One region of the Lentzea sp. NPDC102401 genome, then DNA from elsewhere that is predicted to be linked to it. Evidence: riboswitches for the same ligand, from Rfam matches in the RefSeq annotation. Region 1 holds a riboswitch; each other region holds the start of a gene.
The links. Region 1 has a riboswitch for glycine ahead of gcvP (aminomethyl-transferring glycine dehydrogenase). Riboswitches for the same ligand answer to the same signal wherever they lie in the genome.

Region 1 (6,263 bases):
TTGCGGGCCGAATCCGGGCTGCAGGGTGAACTGTTCCCGGACTCCTCGCTGCCGGACGAGCTCGTCGGTTACCGAGGACCCGCGGCATGTCAGATCGCGGGGATCACGTACCGGCAGCTCGACTACTGGGCAAGGACCGGGCTGGTCGCGCCGACGATAAGGATGGCGCACGGCTCCGGGAGCCAGAGGCTGTACTCCTTCAAGGACATCCTGGTGCTCAAGGTCGTGAAGCGGCTGCTGGACACCGGTGTCTCCTTGCAGAACATCAGGGTCGCGGTCGACCACCTACGGCGCCGCGGCGTGCAGGACCTGGCGCGCATCACGCTGTTCTCCGACGGCACCACCGTCTACGAGTGCACCTCGCCCGAAGAGGTCGTCGATCTGCTGCAGGGTGGTCAGGGCGTGTTCGGCATCGCGGTCAGCGGTGCGATGCGCGAGATCTCCGGCACGATCCACGAGTTCCCGGCCGAACGTGCGGACGGCGTCGAGATCGCCCCGATGACCGAGGACGAGCTGACCCGCCGGCGTCGCGAGCGCGCCACCGGCTGACCGGCCCAGCTGAACGGCACTGCGAACGTGGCCGACTGGCGCCGTGGGATGGCCGGTCGGCGGCAGCGATCAGACTCCGCCGATCTCTAGCGTTTCAGGCATGACGATCACCCCCTCCTATCAGGTCGTGAAGGTGCTGGAAGCGGCGGCGCAGCGCGCGCTCCGGCTGGAGTTCGGCTTCCTCGGCACCGAGAACCTGCTGATCTCGCTGATCGACACCATCGGACCCGGCCGCAAGCTCGGCGTGAAGTCGCTGCGGGCCCAGGCGATGGCGCGGGGGCCGGAGCACTGGGCCGACGAGGACGGTGGCGTCGTTCCCGAGGCTCATCCGGACGTCACGGCGTTGGTGAACGTCGCCTGCGACCGCCTTGTCGTCGAGACCGTCCCGCCCGTCAGCCGTGCGCTGGAGGAGTGTCTGCTCGCGGCGGTCGCCCAGGCCGGCGACGGCGTGCTGACCACGACCCACCTCTCCCTCGCGTTGCTGGAGCAGGGGTCCGGACGTGCCGCCGACCTGTTCGTGCTGCGCGGAGTGGACGTCGAGGCGACGGCCGCCGCGGTGCGAGCGGATGCGGCGCGGCCCTACGCGGAGATCGAGGAAGCGCCCGCCGTGCGGTTGCTGCGCAAGGCGGGCGCACTGGAAGGGGAGTCCGGCGGCGGGTACGTGCGCTGGCTGATGCGCTGGATCGCGCGCGGCCAGGGACTTGGCGGGCCGGTGCTGACCGTCGTGCGCAACGAGGCCGGACGGCTGGCCGTGGCCGCGAGGCGAGAAGTGTCGTCTCGCGATCTGGTGGAGGCGGTGGTGACGGTCGACCGCCAGTTGAAGGTGGCGGGCAGGAGGCTGAAGCCGGAGTTCGAGTCGGGCGGGGCGGCGGCGTTGCGCGAGGCGGGGATCGACCTGGCCGCGTTGCCCGTCAGCGGTGGCAAGGTGGAGCGTGCGATGGAACGCGCGAAGCTCGTCGCGGCCCGGCGCGGAGACGACGTCGTGGGCACCACGCACCTGCTCGTGGCGCTGCGCGACGACCCTTCTGACCCGCTGTCCGGGGCGTTGTCCGGTCTTGGCACTGAGATGTAGGTCGCGTCCCTGGGGACTGGTGGGGCTGCCTGCGGGTATTCTTCTCGGGTAGTCGCTGAACTCAGGCGGGAGAGACCGGGTTTCGAGCCCGGCGCCGAAGGAGCAAGTCCCTCCCCGGGAACCTCTCAGGCATCCAGGACCGCCGAGCGAGACGCCTCTGGAAAGTGGATCACCAGGTTTTTCTGGGGATCCCGCCGACGGTGAAAGCCCATCCTGACAGGTGGGTGAACCTCTCAGGCGCCCTTCGGGGTACGGACAGAGCGGGGAGGGCACCAGGACACGTGTGCCCGCAGCCCCCCGGAGGCGTTTGATGACGCAGGACCGCATTCCGCTCGCAGCTCTCGAGCACGGCACCCCGTTCGCCGACCGCCACGTCGGTCCGCGCCCCGCCGAACTCGCGCGCATCCTCGACGTCATCGGCGTCGGATCGCTCGAGGAGCTCGCGCAGCACGCGGTGCCTTCGTCCATCCACGAGCGCGACCTCGTGCTGGACCTGCCCGCCCCGGCCACCGAGACCGAGGCGCTCGCGGAACTGCGTGAGCTCGCGTCGCAGAACCGCCCGATGACGCAGATGATCGGCCTCGGCTACTACGACACCGTGACGCCGGGCGTGATCCTGCGCAACGTTCTCGAGTCGCCTGCCTGGTACACCGCGTACACGCCGTACCAGCCGGAGATCTCGCAGGGCCGTCTCGAGGCGCTGCTGAACTTCCAGACCATGGTCGGCGACCTGACCGGCCTGCCGGTCGCGAACGCGTCCATGCTGGACGAGTCGACCGCCGCCGCCGAGGCGATGACGCTGGTGCGTCGCGCCGGTCGCTCCAAGTCGAACAAGTTCGTCATCGACGCCGACACGCTGCCGCAGACGCTGGCCGTCATCGAGACGCGCGCCGAGCCGCTGGGCATCGAGATCGTCGTCGCCGACCTGTCGCAGGGCATCGAGGGCCTCGGCCTGGGCGGCGACTTCTACGGCGTGCTGCTGTCCTACCCCGGTGCTTCCGGCGTCGTGCGCGACCAGGCCGCGTTGATCGAGGAGATCCACGCCGCCGGCGCGCAGGCCGTCGTCGTCGCCGACCTGCTGGCGCTGACGCTGCTGCGCGCGCCGGGCGAGATCGGCGCGGACGTCGTCGTCGGCACCACGCAGCGCTTCGGCGTGCCGATCGGCTTCGGCGGCCCGCACGCCGGGTACATGGCCGTCCGGTCCGGTCTGGAGCGTCAGCTGCCCGGCCGTCTCGTCGGTGTCTCCGTCGACTCCGACGGCTCGCTGGCCTACCGCCTCGCGCTGCAGACGCGTGAGCAGCACATCCGCCGCGAGAAGGCCACGTCGAACATCTGCACCGCGCAGGTGCTGCTGGCCGTGATCGCGTCCATGTACGCCGTCTACCACGGTCCCGAGGGCCTGCGGTCGATCGCGACCCGCGTGCACCGCCTGGCCACCGTGCTCGCCACGGGCCTGTGCGAGGCCGGTCTCGACGTCGTGCACGGCGAGTTCTTCGACACCGTCCAGGTCCGCGTTCCCGGTGAGGCCGCCGCCGTCGTCGAGAAGGCGCGCGAGGCCGGCATCAACCTGCGCAAGGTCGACGACGACGTCGTGGCAATCGCTTGCGACGAGAAGACCACGCGCGCGCACATCGTCGCCGTGTGGGAGGCCTTCGGTGTCACCGGGTCCGATGTGGACGCGATCGACGCCGACACCGCCGACGGCATCCCGGGCGACCTGCGCCGCACCTCGGACTACCTGACGCACCCGGTCTTCCACGCGCACCGCTCCGAAACCGCGCTGCTGCGCTACCTGCGCGCGTTGTCCGACAAGGACGTCGCGCTGGACCGCAGCATGATCCCGCTCGGTTCCTGCACGATGAAGCTGAACGCCACCGCGGAGATGGAGTCCATCACGTGGCCGGAGTTCTCGACGCTGCACCCGTTCGCGCCCGCCGAGGACGCCAGGGGTCTGCTGAAGATCGTCTCCGACCTGGAGGAGTGGCTCGCCGAGGTCACCGGCTACGACGCGGTGTCGTTGCAGCCCAACGCCGGTTCGCAGGGTGAGTTCGCCGGACTGCTGGCGATCCGCGCCTACCACCGCGCGAACGGCAACGCCGACCGCGACGTCTGCCTGATCCCGTCGTCCGCGCACGGCACCAACGCCGCGTCCGCCGTCATGGCCGGCATGCGCGTCGTCGTCGTGAAGTGCGACGACAAGGGCAACATCGACATGGGCCACCTGCGCACCACGGTCGCCGAGCACGCCGACGACCTCGCCGCGATCATGATCACCTACCCGTCGACCCACGGCGTGTACGAGGACACCGTCCGCGAGGTCTGCGGCCTGGTCCACGACGCGGGCGGCCAGGTGTACGTCGACGGCGCGAACCTCAACGCGTTGATCGGCCTGGCCCGCTACGGCAAGTTCGGCTCGGACGTCTCGCACCTGAACCTGCACAAGACGTTCTGCATCCCGCACGGCGGCGGCGGCCCCGGCGTCGGCCCGATCGGCGTGAAGTCCCACCTCGCGCCGTTCCTGCCGAACCACCCGCTGCAGCCGGCCGCGGGCCCCGCCACGGGCGTCGGCCCGATCTCGGGCGCCCCGTGGGGTTCCGCGTCGATCCTGCCGATCTCGTGGGCGTACGTGCGCATGATGGGCGGCGACGGCCTGCGCCGCGCGACCCTGACCGCCGTGGCCGCCGCGAACTACGTGGCCCGCCGCCTCGACGAGCACTACCCGGTCCTCTACACCGGCGAGGGCGGCTTCGTGGCCCACGAGTGCATCCTCGACCTGCGCCCGATCACCAAGGCCACCGGCGTGACGGTGGACGACGTCGCGAAGCGCCTCGCCGACTACGGCCTGCACGCCCCGACGATGTCGTTCCCGGTCGCCGGCACGCTGATGGTCGAGCCGACCGAGTCCGAGGACCTGGCCGAGATCGACAGGTTCATCGACGCCATGATCGCCATCAAGCACGAGATCGACCGCGTCGGCGCCGGCGACTGGCCCGTCGAGGACAACCCGCTGCGCAACGCCCCGCACACCGCGGCCTGCGTGACCGTCGGCGAGTGGAACCACCCGTACACCCGCGAGGAGGCCGTGTACCCGGCCGGTACCGGTGCTCCGAAGATCTGGCCGCCCGTCCGCCGCATCGACGGAGCGAAGGGCGACCGCAACCTGGTCTGCTCCTGCCCGCCGCTCGAGGCGTACAGCAGCTGATCCGAGTCAGTGAGAAAACGGGCGCACTCGGGGATGCGCCCGTTTTCTCATGCTCCGACGGGGCAGGCGTCGTCGCCGCAGTTCTCGTCGACGCTCAGGCCCGGCTTGTTCAGGTCGTGCTCGAACGCGAAGTGGAAGCAGTCGGGATGCATCCGCTCGAACAACTCGAAGTCTTCCCGTTCCAGCTCGACCGTCTCACCACACCGCTGACACGTCTGTTCTTCTGACACGCGCAAATGGTCTCACCCGCGCCGTGCGAACAGGACCGCGCCATCGGTGCCCAGCAGCCACTGCGCCTCCACGGAGAATCCCGCCTCCCGCAGCCAGTCCGCCACGCGCTCGGGCTTGCGCAGATGAACGTGCACGCGCATCGGATGCCCGCCGTAGCCCCGCGTCTTCAGGTTCGTGCGGTCGCCGACGTGAAAACCGAGCTGCAGCAACCCGTCCGGACGCAACGCCCGGTGGAAGTGCTCGAAGACGGCCGGCACCTCGTCGTCCGGCACGTGGATCAGCGACCACCAGGCGATGATCCCGCCGACCGAGTCGGTGAGCGGCTCGGTCATCGATCCCACCTCGAACCGCAGCCCTGGGTGGTCGCGCCGGGCCAGCGAGATCATCGCGGGGGAGAGGTCGATCCCGAACGCGTCCACGCCGAGCTCGTTCAGCAGCGCGGTGATGGTGCCGGGCCCGCACCCGACGTCCGCGACGGGCCCGCGCACCTCCTCCGCGAACAACCGCAGCGCCGCCCGCAGGTGCGGGAGACCGTCCAGGAGGTCGCGCGTGTACTCCGCATAACTGATCGAGACCGTGTCGTAGGAGTCGCGTGTGTCCGTCAGCCAGTCGCTCACGCCGAGGGAAGTTACTCCTCGAACGGCTCCGGGCGGTGCCGTCCGAAGAGCGCCAGCGCGGCGATCCACGTGTCCGGATCGCCGTCCCAGTCCATGGCCTTGATCTGGTCGGCCGACCGCCGCCCGCCGATGGCCCGCATCAGCTCGAACGACGTGGTCCGCAACGTCCCGGCCGGCTCGCCGTGCCCGAGCACGCGGTCCCCGTGCTCCAGCGTGATCCGCAACGCCGGCACGTCGTTCTCCCGCATCCGCTGGTCGAGCTCCTGCAACGGCCGCACCAGCGCCGCCCGCACCTCCACGCCGTCCCGATCGCCGGGAACCCCCAGCGCCGCGCGGAGGTCGTGCTCGTGCGCGACCACCTCGGACACGAGGATCGGCCCCATCGGGGTGTCGAACAACGGCTGGACCAGCGCGAGGTTCGCGTCCCACTCGGCGAAGGCGTCCTCCAGCGAGTTGTCGCGGCGGTCGCGGACCTGCCGTTCGCCCCACTCACCGGACTCGACGCCGTCGAACCGGCGGTCCGCGAAGTCGCGCAGACCGCCGGCGAGGTGCGCCACCACGTCCTTGACCGACCAGCCGGGCGTCGCCGCCA
Region 2 (6,263 bases), on a different contig from region 1:
ACCGGTGATCGGTGGCGCGCTGATCAAGCACTTCTGGTGGGGCTCGGTGTTCCTGATCAACGTGCCGGTGGCGATCCTCGCGATCGCGGCCGTCGCGATGCTCGTGCCGGAGTCAAAGGACCCGACCGTGCGCAAACCGGACGTGCTCGGCTCGATCCTGTCGATCATCGGCATGGTGTCGATCGTGTACGCGGTGATCGAGGTGCCGGAGCACGGGTTCGGCTCGGCCGAGTTCGGCGTCCCGGTGGCGATCGGGCTCGTCACCATGACCGGATTCGCGTTGTGGGAACGGCACACCGCCGATCCGATGCTCGATCTCGGGTTCTTCAGGAACCGCCGCTTCACCGGCGCGGTGGCGTCCGGCGTGCTCGCGGCGTTCGGCATGGCGGGCTCGCTCTTCCTGCTGACGCAACACCTTCAGGGCGTGCTCGGCTACAGCCCGCTGGAGGCCGGCGTGCGCGTGGCACCGATGGCCATCGCGTTGCTCGTCACCAGCAACACCCTGGGACAGCTCGTGATCAAGCTGGGCGCGGGCAGGGCGATGCTGCTCGGCATGACGATCGTCGCGGGCGGCGTGGCACTGCTGTCGATCGGCACCACCTACCCGCCGACGCTGGCCGGCCTGATCCTCATCGGCGTCGGAGTCGGTGTGTCCCAACCGGTCGCCGTCAACGCGCTGATGGGCTCGATCCCGCCGGAACGCGCCGGCATCGCGTCCGGGCTGTCCGGCACGCTGACGGAGCTGGGCTCGTCGTTCGGCATCGCCGTGCTCGGCGCACTGCTGTCGGCACGGTTCGTGGCGTCGTTGCCGGACGGCGTTCCAGGGCGGTCACTGAGTGAGGCGCTGCACAGCGGTGCGGACATCACGGTCGTGCGCGAGGCGTTCTCGAACGGCATGAGCGTGAGCCTGGTGATCGGTGCGATCGCCGTGTTCCTGGGAGGTGTTGTGGCCAGCGTGTTGCTGCGGCGTGCCTAGGATCGGCCTGTGGACAGCGTGTGGTTCGGCAAGCCCAGGCCCAGCAGCGGGCAGCCTCTCGGCCTGAGCCGGGAGGCGATCGTCCACAAGGCGATGGAGATGCTGGACGAGCACGGCAGGCAGAAGCTCTCCATGCGCAAACTCGCCGCCGAACTGGGCGCGGCCCCCATGTCGCTGTACTGGCACGTGCCGACCAAGGACGCGCTGATCGAACTCTGCCTCGACGAGATCTACGGCGAGTTCCCCCTGCCGGGCCCCGACGAAGACTGGGAGACGGCAGTGCGCGGGATGATGAACGCGATGCGTCATCTCGCGCACAGGCACCCGTGGTGGATCCGGGGCATCGGTGAGTTCAACAGCATCGGCCCGAAGGCCGTGGCGATGTCCGACTCGATGTTCGAACCCATGCTGAGAGCGGGCCTGTCGTTGCCCGCCGCGGCGCAGTCGATCTCGACGGTGTCGAGCTTCGTCGTCGGGTACGCGATCGCCGAGGTCAACTTCATCGCCCGCGGCGGGATGGACTCGCCGCCGCCGGACCTCGCGAAGATCGCCGACATGTACCGGGAGAAGCACCCCAACTACGTCAGGATGCTGGACGAGCAGGAGATCTGGTCGCTGGAAGGACAGTTCGAGTTCGGGCTCGACTGCGTGATCGACGGCATCAAGGCGCGCGTCGCCGCCCTAAGATAGGCGAAACCCCCGCAGCGATTCACGCGTGCGGGGGCCTCATTCATTCAGTTGGTCCTAGACCACGGTCTCCAGCGGCGTGTGCACGAGGCCGGTCGCCTCGGCCACCGGGCCGTTGGTCAGCAGCCCGGCGTGGACGTTGAGACCCAGGGCGAGCGAACGGTCGTCCTTGAGCGCCTTCTCCCAGCCCTTGTCGGCCAGCGCGACCGCGTACGGCAGCGTCACGTTCGTCAGCGCGTAGGTCGACGTGCGCGGGACGGCACCCGGCATGTTCGCCACGCAGTAGAACACCGAGTTGTGGACCTCGTAGGTCGGCTCGGCGTGCGTGGTGGCGCGGGAGTCCTCGAAGCAACCGCCCTGGTCGATGGCGATGTCGACGAGCACCGAGCCCGGCTTCATGTCCGCGACCAGCGCGTTCGAGACGAGCTTCGGGGCGGCGGCACCGGGGACGAGCACGGCGCCGATGACCAGGTCGGCCTCGCGGACGGCCTGCTCGATGGCGAACGAGTTCGAGGCGAGCGTGCGCAGCCGGCCCTGGAACTGGGCGTCGATCTGACGCAGGCGGTCGACGTTGGTGTCGAGGATCTGCACGTCCGCGCCCATGCCGACGGCGATGGTGGCGGCGTTGACGCCGGCCACGCCGCCGCCGATCACGACCACGCGGGCCGGGGCGACACCGGGGACGCCGCCGGGCAGCACGCCGCGGCCACCGGAGGGCTTCATCAGGCTGAACGCGCCGACCTGCGGGGCCAGCCTGCCCGCGACCTCGGACATCGGGGCGAGCAGCGGCAGCGAGCGGTTCGGCAGTTGCACGGTCTCGTAGGCGATGGCCGTGGTGCCGGACGCCAGCAGCGCCTCGGTCAGCGGCCGGTCGGCGGCGAGGTGCAGGTACGTGAAGAGGGTCTGACCGGCGCGGAGACGGGGGTACTCCTCGGCGATCGGCTCCTTGACCTTGAGAACCAGGTCACCTTCCGCCCACACGTCGTCGGCGGTCGGGAGGATCTTGGCGCCCGCGGCGAGGTACTCCTCGTCGGTGATCGCGGAACCGAGACCGGCGCCCTGCTCGACGTACACGTCGTGGCCGCGGCTGGTCAGTTCGTGCGCACCGGCAGGCGTGAGAGCGACGCGGTACTCGTGGTTCTTGATCTCGCGAGGAACTGCGATCCGCACGATGACTCCTCCGTTCGGTGGGCCGACATCTCATAATGTGGGCCAGTCGGAAGGTCATGTCACTGTGCGGATCGCACTATCCGGTACCCCCCTGGTTGTTCATCTAGGACAGAGCGACCTGAGCCTCGTTCGCGTTCCGCTCGACCGTCCTGCGTTGACACTCGGCGGGGGCCGCACATAGCGTTCGCGCCGAGAACTGAACACCGGCCGCGGCGCGCAAGCGTCAGAACCCGAGTGGGAGAGACCTCGACGAACCGGTCGGGGCGCCGAAGGGGCAAGCTCCCGCACACTCTCAGGCAGCAAGACCGCTCGGGGTAGGCAACTCTGCACGGCGGAGGGGGCGCAAGTTTCCTGACCCGTCACAGCCAGAGGAGTCGCGCCGTGGAGTTCCCCGAGAACCTGCTCTACACCGCCGAGCACGAGTGGGTCGACTGGACGCCGGGCACCCAGGACCCGCTGACCTGCGGAATCACCGAGTACGCCGCTGATGCGCTCGGCGACATCGTCTTCGTCCAGCTGCCAGAGGTCGGTGCCAAGGTCGTCACCAACGCGGTCTGCGGCGAGCTGGAGTCCACCAAGTCCGTCAGCGACCTGTTCTCGCCCGTCACCGGTGAGGTGATCGAGGTCAACAGCGCCGTCGTGGACGACCCGGCGATCGTGAACAACGACCCGTACGGCGCCGGCTGGCTGTTCAAGGTCCGCGTCGAGTCGGCCGAGAACCTCCTCACCTCGGCGAAGTACGCCGAGCTCACCAAGTCTGACTGACCGCTCCACCACCACGAGGGACTGATCAGTGGCGATCAGCGTTTTCGACCTGTTCTCCGTCGGCATCGGACCGTCCAGTTCACACACGGTCGGTCCGATGCGCGCGGCCGCGATGTTCGTCGAGAAGCTCGGCGCACGTGTGTCCGAAGTGGACCGCGTGCACGTCGAGCTGTTCGGCTCGCTCGGTGCGACCGGCCACGGCCACGGCAGCCCCAAGGCCGTGTTCCTGGGCCTCGAAGGCAACCATCCCGAAGAAGTCGATCCCACCGTCGCGGCCGCCCGCGTCGAGGAGATCGTCTCCGCCAAACGGCTCAGGCTCGGCGGCGCGCACGAGATCGACTTCGTGCACGACCGCGACCTCGTCATGCACCGCCGCAAGTCACTCCCGTTGCACCCCAACGGGATGAGCTTCGAGGCGTTCGCGGGCGGCAAGTCGGTCGAGCACGCCGTCTACTACTCGATCGGCGGCGGTTTCGTCGTCGACGAGAACGCGTCGGGCACCGACCGGATCAAGCTCGACTCGACGCCGTTGGCTCACCCGTTCCTGACCGGCGACCAACTGCTCGCGCGCTGCCGCGAGACCGGCCTGTCGATCAGCGAGATCATGATGGCCAACGAGCTGTCGTGGCGCACCGAAGCCGAGGTGCGCCAAGGACTTCTGCGCATCTGGCACGTGATGCAGGAGTGCGTCGAACGCGGCTGCAACGAGCACGGCGTCCTGCCCGGCGGTTTGAAGGTCCGCCGCCGCGCCGCCGAGATGCGCAGGACGCTGGAGAAGGAGCACTTCGTCACCGACCCGTTGCGGGTCATGGACTGGGTGACGCTCTTCGCGCTGGCGGTCAACGAGGAGAACGCGGCGGGCGGCCGTGTCGTCACCGCACCGACCAACGGCGCGGCCGGCATCGTCCCGGCGGTCCTGCACTACTACACGAAGTTCGTGCCGGGAGCCTCCGACGACGGCGTGGTCCGCTTCCTGCTGACGGCAGGCGCGATCGGCGTGCTGTTCAAGGAGAACGCGTCCATCTCCGGCGCCGAGGTCGGCTGCCAGGGCGAGGTCGGCTCGGCCTGCTCGATGGCCGCGGGCGGTCTCGCCGAGGTGCTCGGCGGCACCCCCGAACAGGTCGAGAACGCCGCCGAGATCGCCATGGAGCACAACCTCGGCCTGACGTGCGACCCGATCGGCGGCCTGGTGCAGATCCCGTGCATCGAACGCAACGCCGTCGCGTCCATCAAGGCCATCACGGCCGTGCGCATGGCTTTGCGCGGCGACGGCTCGCACTTCGTGTCGCTCGACAAGGTCATCAAGACCATGCGGGACACGGGCAAGGACATGTCGGTGAAGTACAAGGAGACAGCTCGCGGCGGACTCGCCGTGAACGTCATCGAGTGCTGACCTCCGCCAGCATGTCGATCTGGTACACCGCCCACTGCGCGCTCTCGCCGTCCATTTCGGACAGACGGGCGCGCAGTGCGGCGGTGAGCAGCCACTCCCGGATCGGGCCGCCGGGCTCTGGCCAGAGATCCCAGCTGGAGGCGGACCGCCCGCTGCCGGACAGGAAGTCGTAGGACCACTCCCGGGCGAGCTCCGCGACGACCACCGGGGGAAGGTCGTCGATGACGCGCAGCCACGGGGTCACGTCCTGATCCATCTGGGCCGCGGCCCAGATCAGCTCGGCGACCTCCGGCCAGCGCTCCTCGTCGCCGGCGGCGCGGACGACGGTCTCGGTGAGCAGCGATCGCAGCGCGATCTGCTCGTTCTCCGGCCAGCGGGACAGCCCTGCCCACGTCAGGCCTTGGGTGAGCCAGCTCTCGGGGGTGTGGTCCAGCATGCCGACGATCCTGGGCGCGAACCGGCGCCAGGCGAGTTCGTACTCGTCCTCGTCGAAGTGGTCGAAGACCTCCCTCGCGAACTTCCGCAGGAGGTCGTCAGGAACCAGCGCCGGATCCCCGTCGAGCTGATCCAGCTCGGCTTGGTTCCAGCAGCGCAACAGCCGTTCATGCAGTCAGATTAAGCAGCCGGGACAAGCGGATTACCTGGCGTCGTACGCCTTCTGCGCCTCGAGCACCTCTGGCATGCGGCCCTCCAGCAACTGGATCAACGACAGCAACCGCTCGGCCGTGTCGCGGCCCAGCGGCGTGAGGCTGTAGTCGACGCGCGGCGGGTTCGTGTTCTGGGCTTCCCGGTGCACGAGACCGTCGCGCTCCAGCGCCTGCAACGTCTGGGACAGCATCTTCTCGCTGACCCCGTCGACGCGGCGGCGCAGCTCGTTGAAGCGCAGTTGCCCGTCGGCGAGCGCGGTCAGCGTCAGGCTGCCCCACCTGCCGGTGATGTGCTCCAGCGTGGGACGCGACGGGCACGCTTTCGCGAACACGTTGTAGTCCATAGCGGCATCATACCTGGTCAAAACGCTAACTGAAAGTAAGTGTGAGAACTCTCCGCGTCAGGAGAGCTCTCACGCCTCAGAACGGCCAGGTGGCGTTCTGACCTGCTTCGAACAAGGGGACCATGCGGAAAGTCGCGTCCGTCAGGCCGCCGAACTCGTGGCGATGAGCCGTGCCGGTGGCGTACGCGGCGTTCCGGTAGCCACCGAGGTTGAAGCCGTAGATCGGCACGTGCCGCGGCACGACGTCCGAGACGCCCTGCCCGTAGTACCCGGACATCGTC
Region 3 (6,263 bases), on a different contig from region 1:
TGAGGCTGGTCGGCAAGAGCGTGGACAAGATGGGCCAGGTCGTCCAGGACGGCGATGGCCGCACCCTTTACCGCTTCGACAAGGACGTCCCGAAGCCTGAAGGCAAGTCCAACTGCAACGACCAGTGCGCCGTGACGTGGCCGCCGATGATCTCGGACACGATCCCGCAGCTGGAAGGCGTCGACTCGAAGCTGGTCTCGCTGATCACCCGCGCTGACGGCAAGAAGCAGGTCGCCATCGACGGCTGGGCTCTCTACACGTATTCGAAGGACCCGGCGCCGGGCAAGTGGGCCGGCCAGGGCATCGGCGGCACGTGGTTCGTGATCCAGCCCAACGGCAAGCGCAACGTCGAGTGCCTCCCGCCTGGTGTGACGGCGCCGGCCGCGTAACCCCACAGCATCCCGTTAGGACGGTCCATCTGAGACACACATCACCCTGACACGGTGAAACCCCGGCCCTGGGGAAGGGGCCGGGGTTCCCGTCGTTTCGCTCCAGGGTCATCAAAGCCGAAGGGGCGCCACCGAATCTCCGGTGGCGCCCCTTCGGTTTCTCGGATCAGAGCGTGGAGTACAGCGGGTGCTTCGCCGCCAGAACCTCAACGCGCGCACGCAGTTCGTCGATCGCCGCGCCCGGCTTCAGGGCCTCCGCGATCACGTCGGCGACCTCGGTGAAGTCCACCTCGCCGAACCCGCGGGTGGCGAGCGCCGGCGTACCGATCCGCAGACCGGACGTCACCATCGGCGGACGCGGGTCGTTGGGAACGGCGTTGCGGTTGACCGTGATGCCGATCTGGTGCAGCACGTCCTCGGCCTGCTTGCCGTCCAGCTCGGAGTTCACCAGGTCGACCAGCACCAGGTGCACGTCGGTGCCCCCGGTCAGCACCTTCACGCCGGCCGCGGCGACGTCCGCCTGCGACAGCCGCTCGGCCAGGATCCGCGAACCTTCCAGCGTGCGACGCTGACGGTCGGCGAACTCCGGCGAGGCGGCGTGCTTGAACGCCACGGCCTTCGCCGCGATGACGTGCTCCAGCGGACCGCCCTGCTGGCCGGGGAACACCGCCGAGTTGATCTTCTTCGCGATGTCGGCGTCGTTCGACAGGATCACGCCACCACGGGGACCGCCGAGGGTCTTGTGGGTCGTGGTCGTCGTGACGTGCGCGTGCGGCACGGGCGACGGGTGCAGGTCGGCGGCGACGAGGCCGGCGAAGTGCGCCATGTCGACCATCAGGTAGGCCTCGACCGAGTCCGCGATGCGGCGGAACTCGGCGAAGTCCAGCTGGCGCGGGTACGCGGACCAGCCGGCGACGATCAGCTTCGGGCGGTGCTCGGTCGCAAGGCGCTCGACCTCGGCCATGTCGACGCGGCCGTCGGAGTCCGCGACGTGGTACGGCACGACGTTGTAGAGCTTGCCGGAGAAGTTGATGCGCATGCCGTGCGTCAGGTGACCGCCGTGCGCGAGGTCCAGGCCCAGGATCGTGTCGCCGGGCTGGAGCAGCGCGAACATCGCGGCCGCGTTGGCCTGCGCGCCCGAGTGCGGCTGGACGTTCGCGAAGCCCGCGCCGAAGAGCGACTTGATGCGCTCGATGGCGAGACGCTCGACGACGTCCACGTGCTCGCAGCCGCCGTAGTAGCGACGGCCGGGGTAGCCCTCGGCGTACTTGTTGGTGAGGACGGAGCCCTGGGCCTGCAGCACCGAGACGGGCGTGAAGTTCTCCGAGGCGATCATCTCGAGAGTGCCCTGCTGGCGCGCCAACTCGGCCGCAACGGCTTCGGCGACCTCGGGGTCGTACTCCGCGAGGGAAGCGTTGAACTGGTCGGACATCTGGAGAATCTCCCTACTTGGCGCGCTTGTAGAACGGAAGTGCGACGACCTCGACCGGCTGCTTCTTGCCGCGGACGTCGACCAGCAACTGGGTGCCCGGCTCGGCACTGGCCTTGGTCACGTAGGCCATGGCGACGGAGTAGCCGAGGGTCGGGGACAGCGCGCCCGACGTCACCTCGCCCACGACCTCGTCACCGTTGAGCACCGCGTAACCGTGGCGCGGGGCACGGCGCTCGGGGGTCTTCAGTCCGACCAGGACCGAGTCCACCCCGGACTCGGCGACCTTGGCCAGCGCGTCGCGGCCCACGAAGTCGCCGGGCTTGTCGAGCTTCACGACCCGGCCCAGGTTCGCGTTGTACGGCGTCAGCGACGTCGTGAGCTCGTTGCCGTACAAGGGCATTCCGGCTTCGAGACGCAACGTGTCGCGGCAACCGAGACCGCACGGCTTGAGCTCGTGCGCCTCGCCGGCGGACAGCAGCGCGGCCCAGACGGCCGGCGCGTCGGCGGGCGCGACGAAGAGCTCGAAGCCCTCCTCACCCGTGTAGCCCGTGCGCGCGAGCAACGCGTCGACACCGGCCACGGTGGAAGGGTACGAGGCGTAGTACTTGACTGACGCCAGATCCGTCTCGGTCAGGCCGGACAGGATCTCGACCGACTTCGGGCCCTGGATCGCGATCAACGCGTAGTCGGTCGACCTGTCCGTGACGACGGTGTCGAAACCGGCGGCGCGCTCGACGAGGGCCTCGGCGACGACCAGAGCGTTGGAAGCGTTCGCGACGACCATGAACTCCTGGTCGCCCAGGCGGTACGCGATCAGGTCGTCCAGCACGCCGCCGTCGGCCTGGGTGATCATCGTGTAGCGGGCCTTGCCGACGGCCAGCGCGGAGATGTGGCCGACCAGCGCGTGGTCGAGGGCCTCGCCCGCCTGCGGTCCGGTCAGGACGATCTCACCCATGTGCGTGAGGTCGAACAGGCCCGCGGTGGTGCGCACCGCGTGGTGCTCGGCGAGCTCGGACGAGTAGCGCAGCGGCATCCGCCAGCCCGCGAAGTCGGTGAACATCGCGCCGAGCTGCTCGTGCTCGGCGTTCAGAGGCGTGAGGCGGGACATCAGAACGCTCCTCCAGGGTGCGCCGAAGAGCCGGACGCGGCCGGCTGAGGCATCAGAAGAATGACACGGTCCATCGGAGACTCCTCACTAGAGCGAGCCTCCCCCTCTGTCATGAGCCTGAGAGCTTCACCACCGAGGTGGCTTGCACCGTGGGCGAGGCTGCCGAGCAGCCTGCTTTCCAGAGTTGCCTTCGTCGCGCGGTACCTGTGCCTGAGAGATTCCGGGGAGGGATTGCTCCTTCGGCGCCCCTGCTGGAGGGGTCTCTTCCGCGCGACATCGACGGCCGTGTTCAGTTGGTAGCCCCAGACGCTAGCAGGCCAAACGTCACAGCGGCACGCCCTGCGCCGTCTTCTCGACCACCTTGCGCTCCGCCCAGAACGACAGGAACGGGACCGTGCCGGCGAGCAGCACCAGCAGGGTGCCCTTGATCGACCAGCGGAGCTTGAGCGCCAGGTCGACGGAAATCACCAGGTAGATGGCGTAGAGGAAGCCGTGGATCGGGCCGACGACCTTCATCGCGCCGCCCATGTCCGCGGCGTACTTGAGCACCATGGCCACGACCAGGAGCAGCAGGAAGACTCCGACCACGTAAGCCATGACCCTGAACCGGGTCAACGCACCCTTCATCTGCCCGCCTTCGCTCAACGACCGTCCCGCGCGTTGAGGTTCGCGAGCATGCGGTTGTAGGCCGCGAGCTCCGCGTCTTCTTCGTCGTCGAAGTGCTCGACAGGCGCGGGTTTGACGGCGTCAACGGTAGCCATCGGCTTCGGGGCGGCCGCAACCGGCTCGGGTGCGAGATCCGCCTCACGGTTCTGGCGCGCCAAACGACGGAACCGCCACACCATGAAGAGGGGGAAGAGGCCGAAGAGCGGCCACTGGAGCACGTATCCGAGATTCTGGAACGTGCCGCTGGCGGACTCGAAGCGCTGCCACTGCCACCACGCGAGTCCGCAACAGGCGACCAACGCCGCCAGACAGGCGAACGCGATCAGCACTCGTTGGGGGGTAAGGAGGCCGCGCACGACCTCCACACTACTGGGGAGTTGTCCCGGGAGTCCGGGAGCCCTTGCGGGGGCCCCGGGGACTTGGGGAGCCCTTCCGGGGGTCTGGGGGCCGCCCCCGGCGAAAAACACTCCGAAGTCAGCTTTGGCGAGCGCGCTCCGCGAGCGCGCCGCACCGCTGACGTAGGGCTGCCGCCTCCGGCAGCCCGTTCCTACTTACGCCACGCCGTCCCGGCGCTGCCTCTGCAGACGAGCAACGCACCAGGCTGCGGCAGAACCGCGGCGAAGGTGCTGGAGAACCGTCATCGGTCCCAGGCGCCTCCCGAGATCGGCAGGAGACAGGCCGGCCGCGCGGTAGTCGAGCGCGCGCTGGTCCAACGGGCTGATGCCCGCGTCCCACCACTGCTCGGCTTCGGCGACGTCGCCCACCAGCTGCCAGTAGCTCGCCGCGGCGGCGAGCAGTGCCTCGGGTGCCTCCGGCGCCCGCTTGCGCATCGCGGCCACGTAGGCCGGATCCGCCGAGTCGACCTTGACCAAGCCACGCGACCCGCTCCTGCCTCCCCGCTGCACGGGGATGCCTGGCGCCGAGGGGGGAGCCTCCGCGAGCCACGCGTTCTTGATCCGGTTCACCTCCTGCATCTCTGCGTCGTCAGACCGTTCAGCCGCCCACTGCTGCAACAGCTCGTGGACCCCGGAGTCCTCGACCATATGTGCCTCCTCGTCGGTCGGGGATCGGCCATTGCAGCGGAAGGTATTCGGTAGGTCTGACAATCGCCAGACCCTGAATCCCCAGAACACCCGTTACCAGTGCGTGATTGGCCTCATTCCACCCATCCGGCTCAACGCAGACGGCCGAGGATCACCGAACGTCACTAGTTGAGAGGGGTGGCCGTGCCGAAGAGGCTCCTGACGAAGGTGATGATCGACTCCGCGCCGTCCCGCAGCCAGCCGAGAGCCGTCTGGACCGCCGAAGCGGACTCTTCTGGCCGGGTGATCAGGAGGAACAGCACCAGCGCGACGCCCGCCAGCACTAGCACCTTCTTGAGGTTCACAGGTACCTCTCCGTCCGTGTGGTTCACCGGTCAGGCGGCGGACCGCCCGTGTCACCCGTCATGGTCCCTCATTCACCCTTGCGATGAACAACGACCACGCCCAACTCGTCCCAGGATCCACCAGGGACGCACGCCTGCAGGGCGGCCAACGTCACCCGAATGGCGGCTAAAGACAGGCCTCAACAGCGCCGATGTCCTGGGCACGAGGTGAACACGGACTCCCTCGCATCCCACAGCTTGGAAGAGAGACTGTTGCACCGGGGCTCACCCGGATGCCGAACTCACCCCATCACGCACCGTCACGCCTTCGTGGCGCTATTAATGCGCACCCGAGCATTCATCCAATTACTCCAGACCGCCGCAGTTCCATAATTCGGCCGTCCGCCACACCCATGTCGGCAAGCACTTCCCCGGTGTTCACCCCGACGGGAACCGGGGCCGTCGGAACCGCCGCGGGAGTCCGGTCGAACCGAGGTGCCGGCGCCGGGTGCGGAGCACCGGACACGTCCACGAACGCGGCACGCGCCTCGTTGTACGGATGCCGCGCCGCTTCGGCGGGGGTCAGCACCGGAGCCAGGCAGGCATCCGTGTCCCGCGCGAGGTCCGCCCACTCGTCCCGCGGCCGGGTCTTCACCGCCGCCGCGATGCGCTCCCGCAGCTCAGGCCAGTTCGCCGGATCGTTGCGCGAGGGCGCGTCCTCCAGGCCGAGCACGCGCACCAGGTCGGCGTAGAACCGCTCCTCCAGCGCGCCCACCGCCACGTACTGCCCGTCGGCGGCCTCGTAGACGTCGTAGAACGGCACTCCACCGTCGAGCATGTTCTCGCCGCGCCCGCCCGACCACATGCCCGCGGACCGCATCCCGTGCAGGAACGTCGTCAGCAACGCCGCCCCGTCGACCATCGCGGCGTCCACGACCTGGCCGCGTCCGGAGCGCTCCCGTTCGTACAGCGCGGCGAGCACGCCCAGCGCCAGCAGCAGCCCTCCCCCGCCGAAGTCGCCCAGGAGGTTGATGGGGAACGACGGCGGCCCCCCGGCACGTCCCAGCGGCTCCAGCGCGCCCGCGACGGCGATGTAGTTGATGTCGTGGCCGGCGCGGTCGGCGAGCGGCCCGTCCTGGCCCCACCCGGTCATGCGTCCATATACAAGGCGCGGGTTGCGGGCGAGGCACTGCGCGGGCCCGATGCCCAGCCGTTCGGTCACCCCCGGCCGGAAGCCCTCGATCAGCACGTCCGAGCGTTCGACCAGGCCGAGAACCAGCTCAGCGCCCTCTGGCGTGCGGG

Region 2: another riboswitch for glycine. It lies ahead of gcvH (glycine cleavage system protein GcvH); the one in region 1 lies ahead of gcvP (aminomethyl-transferring glycine dehydrogenase).
Region 3: another riboswitch for glycine. It lies ahead of gcvT (glycine cleavage system aminomethyltransferase GcvT); the one in region 1 lies ahead of gcvP (aminomethyl-transferring glycine dehydrogenase).

The regions. Positions count from the first base shown of each region.
Region 1 covers NZ_JBIWKS010000015.1:124,613-130,875, forward strand. Annotated here, with positions in the region: gene ACIRG5_RS39540 (MerR family transcriptional regulator) at 1-549, shown strand, start outside; gene ACIRG5_RS39545 (Clp protease N-terminal domain-containing protein) at 650-1,621, shown strand; glycine riboswitch at 1,678-1,773, shown strand; glycine riboswitch at 1,777-1,882, shown strand; gene gcvP (aminomethyl-transferring glycine dehydrogenase) at 1,932-4,823, shown strand; gene ACIRG5_RS39555 (hypothetical protein) at 4,871-5,053, opposite strand; gene ACIRG5_RS39560 (class I SAM-dependent methyltransferase) at 5,066-5,671, opposite strand; gene ACIRG5_RS39565 (maleylpyruvate isomerase family mycothiol-dependent enzyme) at 5,683-6,263, opposite strand, start outside.
Region 2 covers NZ_JBIWKS010000010.1:328,563-334,825, reverse strand. Annotated here, with positions in the region: gene ACIRG5_RS32010 (MFS transporter) at 1-976, shown strand, start outside; gene ACIRG5_RS32005 (TetR/AcrR family transcriptional regulator) at 986-1,666, shown strand; gene ald (alanine dehydrogenase) at 1,721-2,833, opposite strand; glycine riboswitch at 3,059-3,151, shown strand; gene gcvH (glycine cleavage system protein GcvH) at 3,215-3,598, shown strand; gene ACIRG5_RS31990 (L-serine ammonia-lyase) at 3,627-4,991, shown strand; gene ACIRG5_RS31985 (hypothetical protein) at 4,978-5,586, opposite strand; gene ACIRG5_RS31980 (winged helix-turn-helix transcriptional regulator) at 5,629-5,982, opposite strand; gene ACIRG5_RS31975 (TROVE domain-containing protein) at 6,059-6,263, opposite strand, start outside.
Region 3 covers NZ_JBIWKS010000004.1:234,631-240,893, forward strand. Annotated here, with positions in the region: gene ACIRG5_RS16170 (hypothetical protein) at 1-389, shown strand, start outside; gene glyA (serine hydroxymethyltransferase) at 556-1,821, opposite strand; gene gcvT (glycine cleavage system aminomethyltransferase GcvT) at 1,835-2,929, opposite strand; glycine riboswitch at 3,026-3,117, opposite strand; glycine riboswitch at 3,118-3,208, opposite strand; gene ACIRG5_RS16185 (DUF3817 domain-containing protein) at 3,254-3,556, opposite strand; gene ACIRG5_RS16190 (hypothetical protein) at 3,571-3,924, opposite strand; gene ACIRG5_RS16195 (transcriptional regulator) at 4,147-4,638, opposite strand; gene ACIRG5_RS16200 (hypothetical protein) at 4,803-4,982, opposite strand; gene ACIRG5_RS16205 (CaiB/BaiF CoA transferase family protein) at 5,320-6,263, opposite strand, start outside.